Regions from separate parts of the Pseudarthrobacter sp. BRE9 genome, predicted to be linked through region 1. Evidence: riboswitches for the same ligand, from Rfam matches in the RefSeq annotation. Region 1 holds a riboswitch; each other region holds the start of a gene.

The links. A riboswitch is a leader RNA that binds a small molecule or an ion and turns the genes downstream of it on or off. The one in region 1 is predicted to bind S-adenosylmethionine.
Region 2: it holds a riboswitch for S-adenosylmethionine, as region 1 does, so the genes downstream of both, Q9R31_RS00940 (aminotransferase class V-fold PLP-dependent enzyme) here and Q9R31_RS12810 (homoserine O-acetyltransferase) in region 1, are expected to answer to the same signal.
Region 3: it holds a riboswitch for S-adenosylmethionine, as region 1 does, so the genes downstream of both, Q9R31_RS16940 (cobalamin-independent methionine synthase II family protein) here and Q9R31_RS12810 (homoserine O-acetyltransferase) in region 1, are expected to answer to the same signal.

The regions. Positions count from the first base shown of each region.
Region 1 is NZ_JAUZUY010000006.1:87,243-92,625, forward strand. Features, by position in the region: gene Q9R31_RS12795 (LysR family transcriptional regulator) at 1-488, shown strand, start outside; gene Q9R31_RS12800 (zinc-binding dehydrogenase) at 492-1,637, opposite strand; gene Q9R31_RS12805 (MFS transporter) at 1,648-3,030, opposite strand; gene Q9R31_RS12810 (homoserine O-acetyltransferase) at 3,195-4,310, opposite strand; SAM riboswitch class IV at 4,323-4,438, opposite strand; gene Q9R31_RS12815 (bifunctional o-acetylhomoserine/o-acetylserine sulfhydrylase) at 4,540-5,383, opposite strand, start outside.
Region 2 is NZ_JAUZUY010000001.1:204,455-209,837, reverse strand. Features, by position in the region: gene Q9R31_RS00955 (CrcB family protein) at 1-307, opposite strand, end outside; gene Q9R31_RS00950 (metal-dependent transcriptional regulator) at 315-1,028, opposite strand; gene Q9R31_RS00945 (class I SAM-dependent methyltransferase) at 1,074-1,832, opposite strand; gene Q9R31_RS00940 (aminotransferase class V-fold PLP-dependent enzyme) at 1,936-3,354, opposite strand; SAM riboswitch class IV at 3,392-3,505, opposite strand; gene hisN (histidinol-phosphatase) at 3,658-4,470, opposite strand; gene Q9R31_RS00930 (ribosome small subunit-dependent GTPase A) at 4,515-5,383, opposite strand, start outside.
Region 3 is NZ_JAUZUY010000010.1:96,610-101,992, reverse strand. Features, by position in the region: gene fbaA (class II fructose-bisphosphate aldolase) at 1-723, shown strand, start outside; gene Q9R31_RS16950 (DUF3151 domain-containing protein) at 724-1,146, shown strand; gene Q9R31_RS16945 (uracil-DNA glycosylase) at 1,233-1,865, opposite strand; gene Q9R31_RS16940 (cobalamin-independent methionine synthase II family protein) at 2,080-3,288, opposite strand; SAM riboswitch class I at 3,302-3,406, opposite strand; gene Q9R31_RS16935 (adenylosuccinate synthase) at 3,699-4,988, shown strand; gene Q9R31_RS16930 (YegP family protein) at 5,180-5,383, shown strand, end outside.

The DNA of each region.
Region 1 (5,383 bases):
GGTCAGGGGTGGACCTGGAGATCGTGGTGGGCCGGGCAGAAGTCACCACCGCGCAGACCATCTTCCTGGGCAACTACTACCTGCGCCTCTACGCCAGCTCCGCCTACGCCGCCGGGCATGGCCTGCCGGAAACGCTCGACGACGTGGGGCAGCACGGGTTCGTCTCGTACGTCGAGTCCGCACTGCAGGTGGCGGAGCTGGGGCCGCGCTGGTCGTCCGAGCTTCCCGTGCCCAGGACAAGCTTCCAGGCCACGAGTGTGTTCGCCCAGGTGGAGGCGGTACGGCGGGGCGCGGGAATTGGGCTGCTGCCCAACTTCATGGTGGCAGAGTCCGACAATTTCGTTCCCGTCCTGGCCGCCGACTTCGAGCGGCAGCTTCCCATCTGGGCCGTTGCCCGCCCGGAGTCTCTGCGCTCGGCACCGGTGCAGGCGGTGGTTGCGGCGCTCAAAGAGGAGATGAAAGAGCGTGCAGGACTGCTGGCAGGTTAGGCCTCAGGCCTGGAAGAGCCGCCTCACCACCTGCCCCGATGCCAGCGCATCCAGGCCCTCATTGATCTCACTCAGGGGCCGCGTGTCCGTGTGCAGCAGCTCAACCGGAAGCCTGCCCTCCCGCCAGAATCCGAGGTATTCCGGAATGTCGCGGGAGGGCACGGCATCCCCCATGTAGGAGCCCAGCAGCCGTTTTCCCGCCCCGGCAAACTGCAGGGCCGGTACCGTCAACTGGGCGGATGGATGGGGCAGGCCCACCGAGACCACGGCGCCTCCCCGGGTAACCTGCTCCAGGCAGGAGGCAATGACACCGGCCGAGCCCACCGCCTCAATGGCCACGTCCACGCCGTCACCGGACGCTTCGGCGATCAGCCGCCCTGCGTCCTCCGGCGTTCCCACCGAGGTGGCGCCGGCGTCACGGGCCAGCTGGTGCTTGCCCTGGTTTGGATCGATGGCAATGACATTGGCGGCTCCGGCGAGGCGCGCTGCCATCACGGCGGACAGGCCCACCGCGCCGAGGCCGAAAACCGCCACGGACTGGCCGGGGCGGACGCCGGCCGTGTTCAGGACGGCGCCCATTCCGGTGAGCACGGCGCAACCAAACATCGCGGCAACCGTGTCCGGGACGTCGTCGTCAATCACCACCACTGATTCCCTCGCAACCACCGCGTAATCGGCGAAGGCCGAGACGCCCAGGTGGTGGTTGATGCGCTCCCCTGCGGGCGTCCGCAGCAGCGCCGGTCCGTGCAGCAGGTCTCCGCTGCCATTGACCTCTGCTGCGCGGTGGCAGAGGGCAGGCCGGCCCGCCAGGCATGCCCGGCACTTCCCACAGCTGGGCACGAAGACCAGCACCACGTGGTCGCCCGCCGACACGCCGGTCACGCCGGCGCCTACGGACACCACACGTCCCACTGCCTCGTGGCCCAAGGCCATGGGAAGCGGCCGGACGCGGGAGCCATCCACTACCGAGAGGTCCGAATGGCACAGGCTGGAGTAGGTGATGGCAACGCCAAGTTCACCGGCGCGGGGCTCCGGCTGCTCCAGTTCCTGCACCAGCAGCGGGCCGGCCTCGGAGTAGGTCCGCTTCCCGGGGCCGGCCCCCGTGGTGGGGGCGGCCGGAACGGTGGAGTACAGGACGGCGGCTTTCACGACGAACCTGCTACTTCTTGTTGGCGGCGAGGAGGTCGGCGGTGCCCTGGGCGTCGGCGGCGTCCACGTCGTGCAGCGAGATGCCCCGGGTTTCCTTCAGGAAGAAGACCGCGACGGCGGTAATAACGCAGGCGATGAGCAGGTAGATGGCCACGGGGACGGAGGACTTGTAGGTACCCAGCAGGGAGGCGGCGATGATCGGAGCCAGGGAACCCGCCACGATCGAGGTCACCTGGTAGCCAAGGGAAACGCCGGAATAGCGCATCCGGGTGGGGAACATTTCCGCCATGATGGCAGGCTGCCCGGCGTACATGAAGGCGTGGAACACCAGGCCGATCATGATGGCGGCCAGGATGACGGCATCGTTCTTGGTGTCCATCATGGGGAAGGCGAAGAAGCCCCAGGTGGCCCCCATGATGGCGCCGGCCATGTATACGGGTTTGCGGCCAAAGCGGTCCGACAGCTTGCCGACCATGGGCACGACGGCGAAGTGCACTGCGTGGGCAAGGAGCAGCAGGAGCAGAATGCGGGTGGTATCGGCCTGGACCACGGTCTTCAGGTAGGTAATGGAGAACGTGACTACCAGGTAGTACAGGATGTTTTCCGCGAAGCGCAGCCCCATGGCAGTGAAGACGCCGCGGGGGTACCGCCGGAATACTTCAGCGACACCGTAGCCCTTGTGGCCGGCTTCAACCTCCTTGCGGGCTTCCAGGAAGATGGGGGCGTCATTGACCTTGGTCCGGATGTAGTACCCGATCAGGACGATCACCGCGGACAGCCAGAACGCCACGCGCCAGCCCCACCCCAGGAAGGCGTCCTGGGTCAGTGTGGAGGAGAGGATGAACAGCACGGCCGTGGCAAGCAGGTTCCCCAGCGGTACCGCCGACTGCGGCCAGCTGGCCCAGAAACCGCGGGATTTGTTCGGGCTATGCTCCGCGACGAGGAGGACGGCGCCGCCCCACTCCCCGCCGACCGCGAAGCCCTGGGCAAACCGGAGCACGACCAGCAGCGTGGGAGCCCAGTAGCCGATCTGCTGGAAGGTGGGCAGGCAGCCCATAAGGAAGGTGGAGACCCCCACCAGGATGATGCTCAGCTGCAGCAGCTTCTTCCGGCCGAACTTGTCGCCGAAGTGCCCAAAGACGATTCCGCCAATGGGGCGGGCCACGAAGCCGACGGCGTAGGTGAGGAAAGCGGCGATGATGCCGTCCAGTTCGGTGCCGGCGTTAGGGAAGAAGGCCTTGCCGAACACCAGCGTGGCGGCGGATGCGTAGAGGAAGAACTCATACCACTCGACAACCGTTCCGGCCATCGAGGCCGTAACCACCTTCTTAAGGCCTGAAGCCTTGACGTCGGTTTCCTCTGCGCGCCTTGCGGCGGAGCGTTCCGTACTCATGTGAACTCCTTCGGCGTCGTCGTCGACACCACGGGTACCAGTCGATGGCGGCCGGGTGTGATGCACACCACGAACGCCGGATTCGATTGAGTATGTACTGCCTGCGGTGCAACCTCAACGCCGAATAGTGCAGAACGCATCTGCAGGAATGCACATGGGGTGTCCTAGGCCAGGAAGCTGCCCCGCAGCTGGCTGCCCAGCTGACCGATCTCGGTCAGGAACCCGTCGTGCCCGATCGGCGCTTGGATGACGTGGACATCGACGTCCCCGGGGAGGGCCTGGGCCAGCTCATGGGATTGTGCCGGAAAGTAGAGCCGGTCGGAGTCGACGGCGGCCACGAGGAAGCGGGCCGTGGACGTGGCCAGCGTCTCGGCCAGGCCCCCACGGCCCCGGCAGATGTCGTGGCTCATCAGCGCCTCGGTCAGGGCGATGTAGCTGTTGGCGTCGAAGCGCTTCACCAGCTTGTTGCCCTGGTGGTCCAGGTAGCTTTCCACCTGGTAGCGGCCGCGGGCGGCCAGGACCTCACCTTTCAGGGGTGACTCGGGCGCCTGCGGTGACCTGCCGAAGCGTCCTTCCAGTTCCGCGGCGGACCGGTAGGTGATGTGGGCGATGCGCCGGGCAAGTGCCAGCCCGTCTTCGGGGCAGGGGCCGCCGTAGTAGTCGCCGCCGTTGAAGTTCGGGTCCTGCCGGATAGCCAGGGTCTGGGCCTGCGCAAACGCGATCTGTTCTGCCGTGCTCGCGGCCCCCACGGCGATGACGGCGCAGCGCTGCACCCTCTCCGGGTAGGTCACGGCCCATTCCAGGGCGCGGGCGCCGCCCATGGATCCGCCGAGGACCGCGAACCAGCTGCCGATGCCCAACTGGTCGGCCAGCCGGGCCTCCGCCACCGTGCTGTCCCGCAGGGTGACCAGGGGGAAGCGGGAACCCCAGGGGGCTCCGTCCGGGGCGGGCGACGACGGCCCCGTGGATCCGTAGCAGCCGCCCACGATGTTGATGGACACCACGAAGAATTTGTCCGTGTCCACGGGAGCGCCGGGACCGGCAAGCTGCTCCCACCAGCCTTCTTCGTCGGTGTCGCCCCGGGTCACGTGGGTGCTGCCGGTGAGGGCGTGCTCGATCAGGATGGCGTTGCTGGCGTCCGCGTTGAGCGTTCCCCAGGTTTCGTAGGCCAGGGTGACGTCCGGCAGGTAGCCGCCGCCTTCGAGTTCCAGTCCCCCGATGGAGGCGTAGCGGACGATTCCGTGTTCGGGGATGGTGGTTCGGGCGACGGTAACCGTCATGGCAAGACCTCTTCTACGCGCTTGCCCGCCGTCATTTGACCGGCAGGCCAGGTCCTCACCCGGGGCACCCCACCGCGGATGGAGGGTTGCCGGCCAGCAAGCCGGGGCTGTCACTGGCACTCATGACCTGGTTCGAGTGTACGAAACACCCCCCGCTCCAGGCCAAGAGTGTGACTGGTTGTGACTTCCCCGGCCTGCCGGCGGCACCCGCTGCACCCCGGCTATAACCTCAGGCTTCAGCGCCCTTGGCTGCGCGGAAACCGGCTTCCAGGTCGGCCAGGATGTCATCGATGTGCTCCAGGCCCACGGACAGCCGGACCAGTCCCGGATTTACCCCTGCCACCGCTTGCTGCTCGGGTGAGAGCTGGCTGTGGGTGGTCGACGCCGGGTGGATGACCAGGGAGCGGACGTCGCCGATGTTGGCCACGTGGGAGTGCAGTTCCAGGGCGTCGACGAAGCGCTTGCCCGCCTCGGCTCCGCCGGCCAGGGTGAAAGCCACGACGGCGCCTGTCCCCTTGGGCCCGTACTTGCGGCCACGTTCGTACCAGGGGCTGGACGGCAGCCCCGCGTAGGCGACGGATTCGACGTCGTCCCTTCCTTCCAGCCAGCGAGCCACTTCCGTGGCGTTGGCGACATGGCGTTCCACGCGCAGGCTCAGCGTTTCCAGTCCCTGGGAGATCAAGAACGCGTTGAAGGGGGACACGGCTGAGCCGAGGTCGCGCAGCAGCTGGACGCGGGCTTTGAGGATGTAGGAGAGGTTGGCGCCCAGCGCACCATCGGCACCAAGGTCGCGGGCATAGACCAGGCCGTTGTACGTGGGGTCCGGGGTGTTGAAGCCGGGGAACTTTTCCGGGTCTTTACCGAAGTCGAATTTGCCGGAGTCCACGATGACGCCGGCGATGGCCGCACCGTGGCCGCCCAGGTATTTGGTGGCCGAGTGGATCACAATGTCAGCGCCCCACTCCAACGGGCGGATCAGGTAGGGAGTGGACAGGGTGTTGTCCACGATCAGTGGCACGCCTGCCCGGTGGGCCACCTCGGAGATCCCCTCAATATCCAGGACGTCCTGGCGG
Region 2 (5,383 bases), on a different contig from region 1:
CGAGCCAGACCGGGTGCGCACCTGCGCGTGCCAACTGGTCGGAGGCGAAGATGACTGCGGAAAAGGTGGTGAAGGAGCCCAGCAGCCCCGGCCCGATGCCGGCGCGCAGCCAGAATGCCGTATGCGGGCGGGCCATCCAGACGGTGGTCAGCGCAGCGAGGGCGAAGCTGCCGGTGATGTTGATCCCCAGCGTGGCCCACGGGATCGATTCGGGCACGTCCGGGAAAGCGAGCCCCAGCCCATAGCGCAGCTCACTGCCGATCAGCCCGCCCGCGGCGACAGCCAGCCAGGCACGGCCCGTGGGCATCGCCACGTCAGAGTCCGTCCAGGGTGCAGCCGGGGTGCGGGGCGTCGCTGGAGACCCACAGCGCGGAGGCGATTTCGTCAGCGAGGTCGAACTCGCGGGCGCCGCCCGGACCGCCGATCCGCACCACCAGGGCGCCCCCGAAGGGCCGGCGTCCCACCACCTCAACATCGGCATCCAGGTCGATGTCCTGGGCGGCAAGGTAGCGCAGCAGCTCAGGATTGTCATCGCTGATCCGGGTGATCCTGCCGGCATGTCCGTCGTCCAGTTCGGCGAGAAGGTGTGCCCGCGGCATCAGCACCTGTCCGTCCGCTGTGGGAATGGGATCCCCGTGCGGGTCACGCTTAGGGTCCCCCAGCCTGGCGGCGACGCGTTCAATGAAAGTGTCCGACACTGCGTGTTCGAGCTGTTCAGCCTCATCATGGACTTCGTCCCAGCTGTAGCCGAGCCGCTGGACAAGGTACGTCTCGATCAGCCGGTGGCGCCGGACCATGGACAGGGCCAGCCGCAGGCCGGCCTCGGTCAGCGTGACGGCGCTGTAGGGCTTGTGGTCCACCAGGCCCTGGTCCTTGAGCTTGCGGACCATTTCCGAAACCGAGGAATTGGCCACCCCCAGCCGCTGTGCAAGCTGGGAGGACGTGATGGGCTTGTCCTGCCATTCCGTGAACGAATAAATGACCTTGACGTAATCCTCGATCGAGGAGGAGGGCGCGCTGGTCTTCACACGCCCAAGCCTACCGGCTCTGCGGGCGCCGTATGGGAAGCGCGTTCATGCCTTGACGGCCCGCCAGGCCAAGGTCAGGTAGGGAAGGTCGATTTCCTGGTCAGGGGTGTAGGCCAGGTGTTCGTGCAGGTACCAGTCCAGGTTGGCCAGGACCTTCGCCCGCGTTGACTCGCCGGCCCGCAGGTAGTAGCTGCGGGATTTGGTAAGTTCCATCAGGTCCGTGGTGCGCACTTTGTCTTGCCAGTGGGTGACATGCCCTTCGAGCCCTTGGAATTCAGGTCCGACGACGGGTTTGTGGCCCGGCCGGTACACGTCGCCTGCGTGCATGATCCGGGAGAGCCGGTGCACCCAGGGAACGGAAGTGTCCAGCTGGTTCCACACCAGGCCCAGGGTTCCGTGCGGGCGCAGGACGCGGGCCAGTTCGGTGCTTGCCGCCAGGGCGTCGCACCAGTGCCACGCCTGGGCAACGGTGGCGACGTCGAAGCCGGCGTCGGGCAGGCCTGTCACCTCGGCAGTCCCCGGCACTGCCGTGGCAGCCGGGTAGTGTTCCGTGAGCTGGGCGAGCATGTCCGCGGAGGGGTCCACAGCGGTGACCTCGAGCCCCATCTCCAGCAGCAACGCGGTGAACTTTCCGGTACCTGCGCCCACGTCGAGGGCATCCCGGGCATTGGCCGGCACCAGCCACCGGGCTGACTCTTCGGGGTAGCCGGGCCGGACGCGCTGGTAGTGCCGGCCGCCGTCCTGGAAGCTCTGCCCGAGCTCCCTGCGCCGTCCGTGATCAAGCTTGGGGCCACCCCGGATCACGCGTGGCCTCCTTCAGTCAACATCCTGCGGTACCTTTCGAATTTACCGCATCCACCCTGGCCGAAGGATCCATGGCTGAACCAGCCCCTGGCCGGTCAGGTGGTCAGTCGTCGATGCAGGGCGCTGCGCCGGCCGTACCGGGCGTGTTGGGCGCCCAGTGCGGGTAGGTGCGGGAGTCGTTGGCAGGAACCCAGCGGCCCGCGTCCACCACGTAGTCCCAGCCCAGCCCGCTGCTCCGCAGGGCGCGGATGCCGGCCAGCAGGCGTTCGGCATCCTCCAGGCGTGAACCGACGCCGAAGCTGGCGCGGAGGGAACCGGAGGGCAGGCCCAGTCGCTTGAGCAGGGGATGGGCGCAGAAGCGCCCGTCGCGCAGGCCCACGCCATGCTCTGCGGAGAGGTATGCCGCCACCAGTCCTGCGTCGTATCCCTCGACGGAGAAGTTGACCACCCCGATGGTGTCCGTTTCGGGGTTGGTGTCCTTGAAGATCTGGTGGACGGTGACGCCGTCGATCTCCTGCAGGCCATCCACCAGGAAGGAACGGATGGCGGACTCGTGGGCGTGCCAGCGTTCCGGGTCCAGTCCGGCAATGACCTGGGTGGCGCGGGCCAGGGTGGCGGCTCCCAGGACGTTCGGCGAGCCCCCCTCATGGCGGGCCGGGCCGGTGGCCCAGCTGACGCCGTCGAGCCTGGCTTCCTTGACCGCACCGCCGCCGGCGAGGTGCGGGACGCCCGCGTCCAGCCAGTCCGGTCGCCCCACTAGGACGCCGGCACCGAAGGGCGCGTACAGCTTGTGGCCGGAGAAGGCGAGATAGTCGACGCCGTCGGCGCTGATGTCCACGCGGCGGTGCGGGGCGAGCTGGGCGGCATCCACCACGATCCGTGCGCCATGTTCATGGGCCAGCGCGGCCAGGGCCCGGATGGGCAGGATCTCGCCGGTGACGTTGGAGGCACCCGTGACCGCGAGCAGGCTGACACCGCCCTGTGCAAGTTCGGCCCGAAGAGCCTCGAGGGTGCCGGTGATGGTGTCGGCGGCGACGATGCTGCGGTGCGGGACGCCCTGCCACGGCAGCAGGTTGGCATGGTGTTCGATGTCCAGGTAGAGCACTTCGCCGTCGTGGCGGCCATCGGTTACCGGCAGGCAACCGGCCAGCAGGTTCAGGGAATCCGTGGTGTTGCGGGTGAAGATGACCGAATCATCCGCGCGGCCGCCCACGAAGTCCCTGACGATGCTGCGCGCGTTCTCGTACACCGAGGTGCTGATCTGGGAGGCGTACCCTGCTCCGCGGTGGACGCTCGCGTAGTAGGGGAGGATCTCGTTCAGGTAGGCGGAGACCACGGACAGCGCTGGGGCGGAGGCGCCGTAATCGAGGTTGGCGTACCGCACGTGGCCGCCCGAAATCAGGGGTGCCTGGATTTCGGCGCCGGTGACGGCAGCGAGCGGACGGCCGGCAGCGGCACGGCGTTCGTCGGGAACAGCAGCTTCGGCAATAACGGGCTTGGGGGAGACGGTGGCAGTTGTCACAGAGACCTCACTTGATGACAGGACTCCGCCATGGGGGAATCCGCGCTTGCCGCATCCGCTCCGGACCGGCCTGGTCGTCACCCGGGGCACCCCACCGCGAATGGAGGGTTGCCGGCCAGCAAACCGGGGTTTTGCGCTGGCACTCGTGACCTGCCTAAAAGCGTAGGACATGGGGCGGCCAGGATTGAAGCCGCGGCGATTATTAAGTGCTTTGTTACGCGGCGCCGAATAAACGACGCCGGACACCTCCACAGGAGGGTGTCCGGCGTCGCATTATTCGATTTTTCCTGGAAGGCGCGTCAGTTACAGCAGATCATCCAGGTACGGGTTGAGGCGGTGAAGAACCTCCGAATGCAGGATTGAGTTCGTGGCCAGGGCGTTTCCGCCGAACGGGCCGTCCTCTCCTTCCAGCGAGGTGAACCGGCCGCCGGCCTCCACGACGATTGGCACCAGGGCAGCCATGTCGTAGAGATTGAGCTCCGGTTCGCAGGCAATGTCCACCGAACCCTCGGCCACCATGCAGTACGACCAGAAATCGCCGTACGCCCGGGTCCGCCACACGTCCTCGGTCAGTCCCAGGAACTCGTCCAGGTTTCCGCGTTCCTTCCACCCGCCCAGGCTGGAGTAGGAGAGGGAGGCATCGGACAGCTTTGCCACGTTGGAGACGCGGAGCCGGGTGGCGGCGGCCAGGGACCTGCCCATGTAGGCTCCCATGCCTTTCGCCGCCCACCAGCGCTTGCCAAGGGCCGGGGCGCTGACCACGCCCACCACGGGCTCACCCTCGTCCACGAGGGCGATCAGGGTGGCCCATACCGGGACGCCGCGGACAAAGTTCTTGGTCCCGTCGATGGGATCGATGATCCAGCGCCGCGAACCGTGGCCGGTGCTGCCGAATTCCTCGCCCAGGACGGCATCGCGGGGGCGCGAACGGGAGAGCTGGCCGCGGATGGCTTCCTCGGCGGCCTTGTCCGCGTCGGTGACCGGCGTCAGGTCCGGCTTGGTCTCAACGTGGAGGTCCAGGGCCTTGAAGCGGCTCATGGTCTGGTCATCCACGGAGTCGGCCAGGACATGGGCCAGGCGCAGGTCATCGTTGTAGCTCGAAGCGGGTTGGATCATGGTTCCAAACTACCGTCTGCGGACGGTTCTGCCGGGAGAACGCGTCAGTTGACGCTGCCGAGCTCCTTGGTTTCCTGCGCTTCCATCCTCGGATCCGCGCCCAGGAGCCGCCGCAGGGACGACAGCCGGGCCGGGCCGGTGGGGCCTGCATGTCCGCCCGCCACCCAGTCGTCAAGGCCGCAATTGACCGCGGTCGCAGTGTGCTTGCAGCCCCGTTCGCAGTTCTCGATGCCGGGGGAGAGGTCAGGGAAGGAGCGCAGGATCCGGTCCGGATCCACGTGCGCCAGGCCAAAGGAACGGATACCTGGCGTATCGATGATCCAGCTGCCCGGCGGGGCGTCCGCCAGCCGCAAGGCAAGGGCAGAGGACGACGTGTGGCGGCCGCGGCCGGTCACGGCATTCACTCCGCCGGTGGCCCGTTCCGCGCCGGTCAGCGCGTTCACCATGGTGGACTTTCCGACGCCGGAGTGCCCGAGCATCACGGTGACCTTGCCGTCAAGGTGGTCCCGGAGGGCAGCCACTGCCGCCCTGTCCAGCCGCGCGGACAGGCCGTCATCGGAGCGGGCGTCGATTCCCGATGCCTGCGAATCCGCGGTCCGGCTGATGATCACCGGGAAGTCCAGGTGCGTGTAGTTGGACAGCAGTTCCGCGGGGTCTTTGACGTCGGCTTTGGTGACCAGCAGGATGGGCTCGATCCCGGCGTCGTAGGCGGCCACGAGCGCGCGATCGATGAACCCAGTCCGGGGTTCTGGATTGGCGGCCGCCACGACGATCACCAGCTGGTCGGCATTCGCCACCACCGCGCGCTCAATGGGGTCGGTATCGTCCGCGCTGCGGCGCAGGAGGGTGCGGCGGTCCTGGATCTTCACCAGCCGGGCCAGAGTGTCCGGTGCGCCGGATACGTCCCCCACCA
Region 3 (5,383 bases), on a different contig from region 1:
GACAAGCTGGACGGCTTCGTCCTGCCCCTGCTGGAAGCTTCCGAAGCTGAGGTCAAGGCCGGCCGCAACCCGCTGTTCAACTCCCACATGTGGGACGGATCGGCAGAGACCCTGCAGGAGAACCTGCGCATCGCACGCGAACTGCTGGCCCGCACTGCTGCCGCCAAGATGATCCTCGAAGTTGAAATCGGCACCGTCGGCGGCGAGGAAGACGGCGTTGAGAACGCCATCAACGACAAGCTGTACACCACAGTGGAGGATGCCCTGGCCACCATCGACGCCCTCGGCTCCGGCGAGAACGGCCGCTACATCACGGCCCTGACCTTCGGCAACGTGCACGGCGTCTACAAGCCCGGCGGCGTCAAGCTCCGCCCGGAGATCCTCAAGGACATCCAGGCCCAGGTCGGCGCCAAGATCGGCAAGGAGAACCCGTTCGACCTCGTGTTCCACGGCGGATCGGGCTCCTCGGACCAGGAGATCGCGGACGCCGTCTCCTACGGCACCATCAAGATGAACATCGACACCGACACCCAGTACGCCTACACGCGTCCCGTGGCGGACCACATGTTCAGGAACTACGACGGCGTCCTGAAAGTGGACGGCGAAGTGGGCAACAAGAAGACCTACGACCCCCGCGTCTGGGGCGCCTCCGCCGAAGCCGGCCTGGCAGCCCGCGTGGTGGAAGCCACCAAGCAGCTCGGTTCGGCCGGAAAGACCTTCTAGATGTCGGACGAGTTCCGCAGGAACCTGATGGGGCCGGAGCCCACGCTCCTGCCTGCCGAAACCGAGGTGAACGGGCAGCTGGAGGCCGGCCACGAAGCCCTGGACCTGGTGGCTAAGCACCCCACGTCCTCGCTCTTGTGGGCCATCCTGGCCGAGGAGGCGTGGACGGAGGGACGCACCATCGACTCCTACGCCTACGCCCGGGTGGGTTATCACCGCGGACTGGACGCGCTGCGGCGCAACGGCTGGCGCGGCGTGGGACCCATCCCCTGGGAGCATGAGCCGAACCGCGGATTCCTGCGGGCGCTCTACTCCCTGGGCAGGGCGTCCTCGGCCATCGGTGAGGCGGACGAGCCGGAGCGGATCGAGAAGTTCCTGAACGACTCCGACCCCGCAGCGAAGGCAGCCATTGAGGGCAAGTAGAAGCCCCCAGGCTTAAAACGGCCGACGGCGGGCGGTGACTTTCGAATTGGAAGTCACCGCCCGCCGTCGCCTGTTTAAAGCGGTTGCTATGCCTTGTTCGCGATGCCTGTGCGGGCCATGGCGTCTGCATATGCGGCGCGCATGTCCTCCAGGTACTCTTCCTGGCGGGCCGGGGAACCGGCGAAAGCGCGGCCGCTCAGGGAGCGGACCTTGTAGGTCTTCAGGCCACGGCGCCACAGCAGGGGCACCTCGGTCTTCAGCAGCAGGTTGGCCAGGCGGTTGGCTTCGGTGCCGTGCGCCACGATCACCGAAGCGCGGGGGACGAGGGCCAGGAATTTCAGCAGCGGCTTAAGGCCTGCCTGGATCTGGTCCGGAGTGAACTTGCCGTTGGCAACGCCTGGGACGTGCCAGGGGTGGACGTTCCACGGCATGACGAACTCGGGGCGCAGGCCCAGCTTCCACTGGATCCCCAGCATGCGGGTGGCGGCATCCTGGTCCCCGGCCGTGATGAACCCGGACGGATCCGCTTCACCAATGTTGGAGTACAGGCTGATGATGCGGGTCTCCTCCACGTCGTGCATGGGGTCCACGTAGGGCACCACGGTTCCGGACTTGGCCTCCTGCAGGGAATCGCACAGTTCGTTGACGGCGGCAACGCTGGGTTCGTAGCGGCGGCTCATGAGCTGTTCGTGGAATGTTTCGGGTGCCAGGGCTGTCATGAAGTGCTGGTTCTCCTGCGGGGATTGATATTGCTTCCATCGGTGAAAATGGGCGCACGGCGGCGCGGATCATCAACGGTGGTTAGTTGGGGTGGGCCGATTCCTGGTCGGCCTTTGCCAGTTTACCAAGCCCGGGGAAACGAAACGCCGGTCCCCGGGACCCAATAAAAATGGGGCCGGGACCGGCGTCTCGTTTCGACAGAAATGAGGGCGGTTACCAGAGGCGCTTGGAGGCGCGGTGCGCACCCTCACCGAGCGACTCCAGCTTGGCCCAGGCGATCTGCGGGTGCACCCTGCCGCCCAGGCCGCAGTCAGTGGAGGCGATGACGTTCTCCCGGCCCACGACGCCGGCAAAGCGGACAATGCGGTCCGCCACCAGGTCCGGGTGCTCCACCACGTTGGTGGCATGCGAAACCACGCCCGGGATGATCACCTTGCCCTCCGGGAGCTTGGTGTCCTCCCATACCCGCCATTCGTGTTCGTGCCGGACATTCGCCGCCTCGAAGGAATAGGCTCCGGCGTTGACCTGGAGCACCGAGTCGATGATGTCGGCGAACGGTATGTCCGTGGTGTGCGGGCCGTGCCAGGAACCCCAGCAGACGTGGAGTCGGATCTGTTCCTGCGGCAGGTCCCGGAGGGCCCAGTTGGTGGCCTCCACGCGCAGCTGGATGAACTTCAGGTAGTCCGCCAGGGACGGCTCGGGGTTGATCTGGTCCCAGCTTTCGGCCAGGGACGGATCATCGAGCTGCACTGTGAGGCCGGCGTCGATGATCGCCTTGTATTCCTCCCGCATGACGTCGGCGCAGGCGTAGACAAGTTCCTCGTCCGACGTGTAATACTCATTGGCCACCCGGGCGCATGAGCCAGGGGACAGGGACGCTACGAAGCCGTCCGACAGGCCTGCGGCGGCGAGGCCGGATTTCAGGTTCCTGATGTCCGATGCCACCAGGTCGTGGCCCGTGTAGGTCAGCGGCCCGGCGATCTTGGGCTGGGCCACGCTTTTGCGGTGGGTGAGGATGCCCGAGGCGGGATCGTTGTAGGCCTCGTTGAAGGCCTGCCGGTCCCGCCGGTCCGGGAAGGAGGTCAGGACCACGTTGCCGGGCGATGACCGGCGGACCCCGGCCTCGGCCCAGCGGTCCACGCTGGTGGGCTCCAATCCCCCCAGCCGGGCGAAGGAGTAATTCCACCACGCGCCGTAATCCACCGAGCTGGACATCGTGTGCCCGTACTCGCCGTCATTGGGGATGTCGATGCCAAGGTCCTTCTGGCGCTGCACCACGTCCACCACGGAAGCTTCGAGGAGTTCCAGGAATTCCGGGGTGACGCCGCCGGCTTCCTTGGCGGCGTTGGCTGCTATGAGCTCCGCGGTTCGGGGCAATGAGCCGGCGTGGGTCACGCGGATGTGGTCGGTGTTCAGGGACATGCTGGAATCTTCCTTTCCATCGGTCCTGGCAGTAGCACCTTCGGCCGGCAGGTGTCCTGCCGAACCGTGGTTGCTGCGGCGTCATCGAGCCAGGTCTCTCGGCCGCTCCGGATGGTTCACTCTCACCTAAATCGACGTGCGTGGAGCCGTGCAAATCTGTGCCGCTTTATGTCGGCATGGGATGGCAGGTCGGCCGTCTGCATTGCATCAGGACCGCGGCGGGCCCCAACAGTGGACAAAGTGCCTCATCGGCTAAACTTGGGTGGTAAGAGCCCCGGAACTCTTGCTTCGCCGTGCCGCCCCGCGGACCAGCGAAGACCGGTCGATTCGGGGCATTCTCATGAACGGCGCTGCACGGCCCGCCACCAGTGGCAGGACCCGGGCAGCCCGAACGAATGGGGGAGGATCCCATGCCAGCAATTGTGATCGTAGGAGCCCAGTGGGGCGACGAAGGAAAAGGCAAGGCCACCGACCTGCTCGGCGGCCGTGTTGACTACGTCGTCAAGCCCAACGGCGGCAACAACGCCGGGCACACCGTCGTCGTAGGCGGTGAAAAGTACGAACTCAAGCTGCTGCCGGCAGGCATTCTCAGCCCCAACGCTGTTCCCATCATCGGCAACGGCTGCGTGGTGAACCTCGAGGCCCTCTTCCAGGAAATCGACGGGCTCCAGGCCCGCGGCGCCGACACCTCAAAGCTGCGGGTTTCCGCCAACGCCCACCTGGTGGCCCCGTACCACCAGGTGCTGGACAAAGTGACCGAACGCTTCCTGGGCAGCCGCGCCATCGGCACCACCGGCCGCGGCATTGGCCCCGCCTACATGGACAAGGTGGCCCGGCTGGGCATCCGCGTCCAGGACGTCTTTGACGAATCGATCCTCCGCCAGAAGGTTGAAGGCTCGCTGCGCCAGAAGAACGAACTCCTGGTCAAGGTCTACAACCGCCGCAGTGTTGTGGTGGACGAGATCGTGGAGTACTTCCTGTCCTTCGCCGAGCGGCTGCGCCCGCTGGTGATCGACAGCACCCTGGTCCTGAACACCGCGCTGGATGAGGGCAAGGTGGTCCTGATGGAAGGTGGCCAGGCGACGTTCCTGGACGTGGACCATGGCACCTACCCGTTCGTGACCTCCTCCAACCCCACGGCCGGTGGTGCGTCCGTTGGCTCCGGCATCGGCCCCACCCGCATTTCGCGCTCGATCGGCATCATCAAGGCCTACACCACCCGCGTTGGCGCCGGACCGTTCCCCACCGAACTCTTCGACGAAATGGGCGTCTACCTGCAGAAGACCGGCGGCGAATTTGGCGTCAACACCGGCCGCCCGCGCCGCTGCGGCTGGTACGACGCCGTGCTGGCCCGCCACGCGTCCCGCGTCAACGGCTTCACGGACTACTTCGTCACCAAGCTCGACGTGCTCACCGGCATCGAGCAGATCCCCGTCTGCGTGGCTTACGACGTGGACGGTGTCCGGCACGATGAGATGCCCATGACGCAGACCGAGTTCCACCATGCCAAGCCCATCTTCGAGTACTTTGAGGGCTGGACCGAGGACATCACCGGCGCCCGCACTCTGGCGGACCTGCCCGAGAACGCCCGGAACTACGTGCTGGCGCTGGAGAAGCTCTCCGGAACCCGCTTCTCCGCCATTGGCGTGGGCCCGGACCGGGACCAGACCATCGTGGTGAACGACCTCATCAACGACTGACACGCCCACCCAGGGCAGAATTACGACGACGGCAGGCCACCTTTGCAGGTGGCCTGCCGTTTGTGCGTCATGGGCTGTTCCTGCCCAGGGTGGAAAGCAATTTACACAGGCTTAACGCGGGTGGCCTTGTGGGGCTGCAGGCGCACCGGTGAAACTCGGTAGTACCCCCTGGTGCCCAAGGAAGGACCGTCATGGCCGGAAAATTCGAAGCATTCATAGACGCTGATTCGTTCTTCCGGTTCCGGCTCCTGGCCCCGGATGGCGCTGTTGTGGCGGTCTCCGGGCCGTACCAGGACAAGCAGGCCCTCGCGGCCGGAATCGCTGCAGTGCGTGAATGCGCCGGCACCGGCCTGGTCACCGACCTCTGTCCCGCCGGGGCCGCAGCCCGTCCCGCA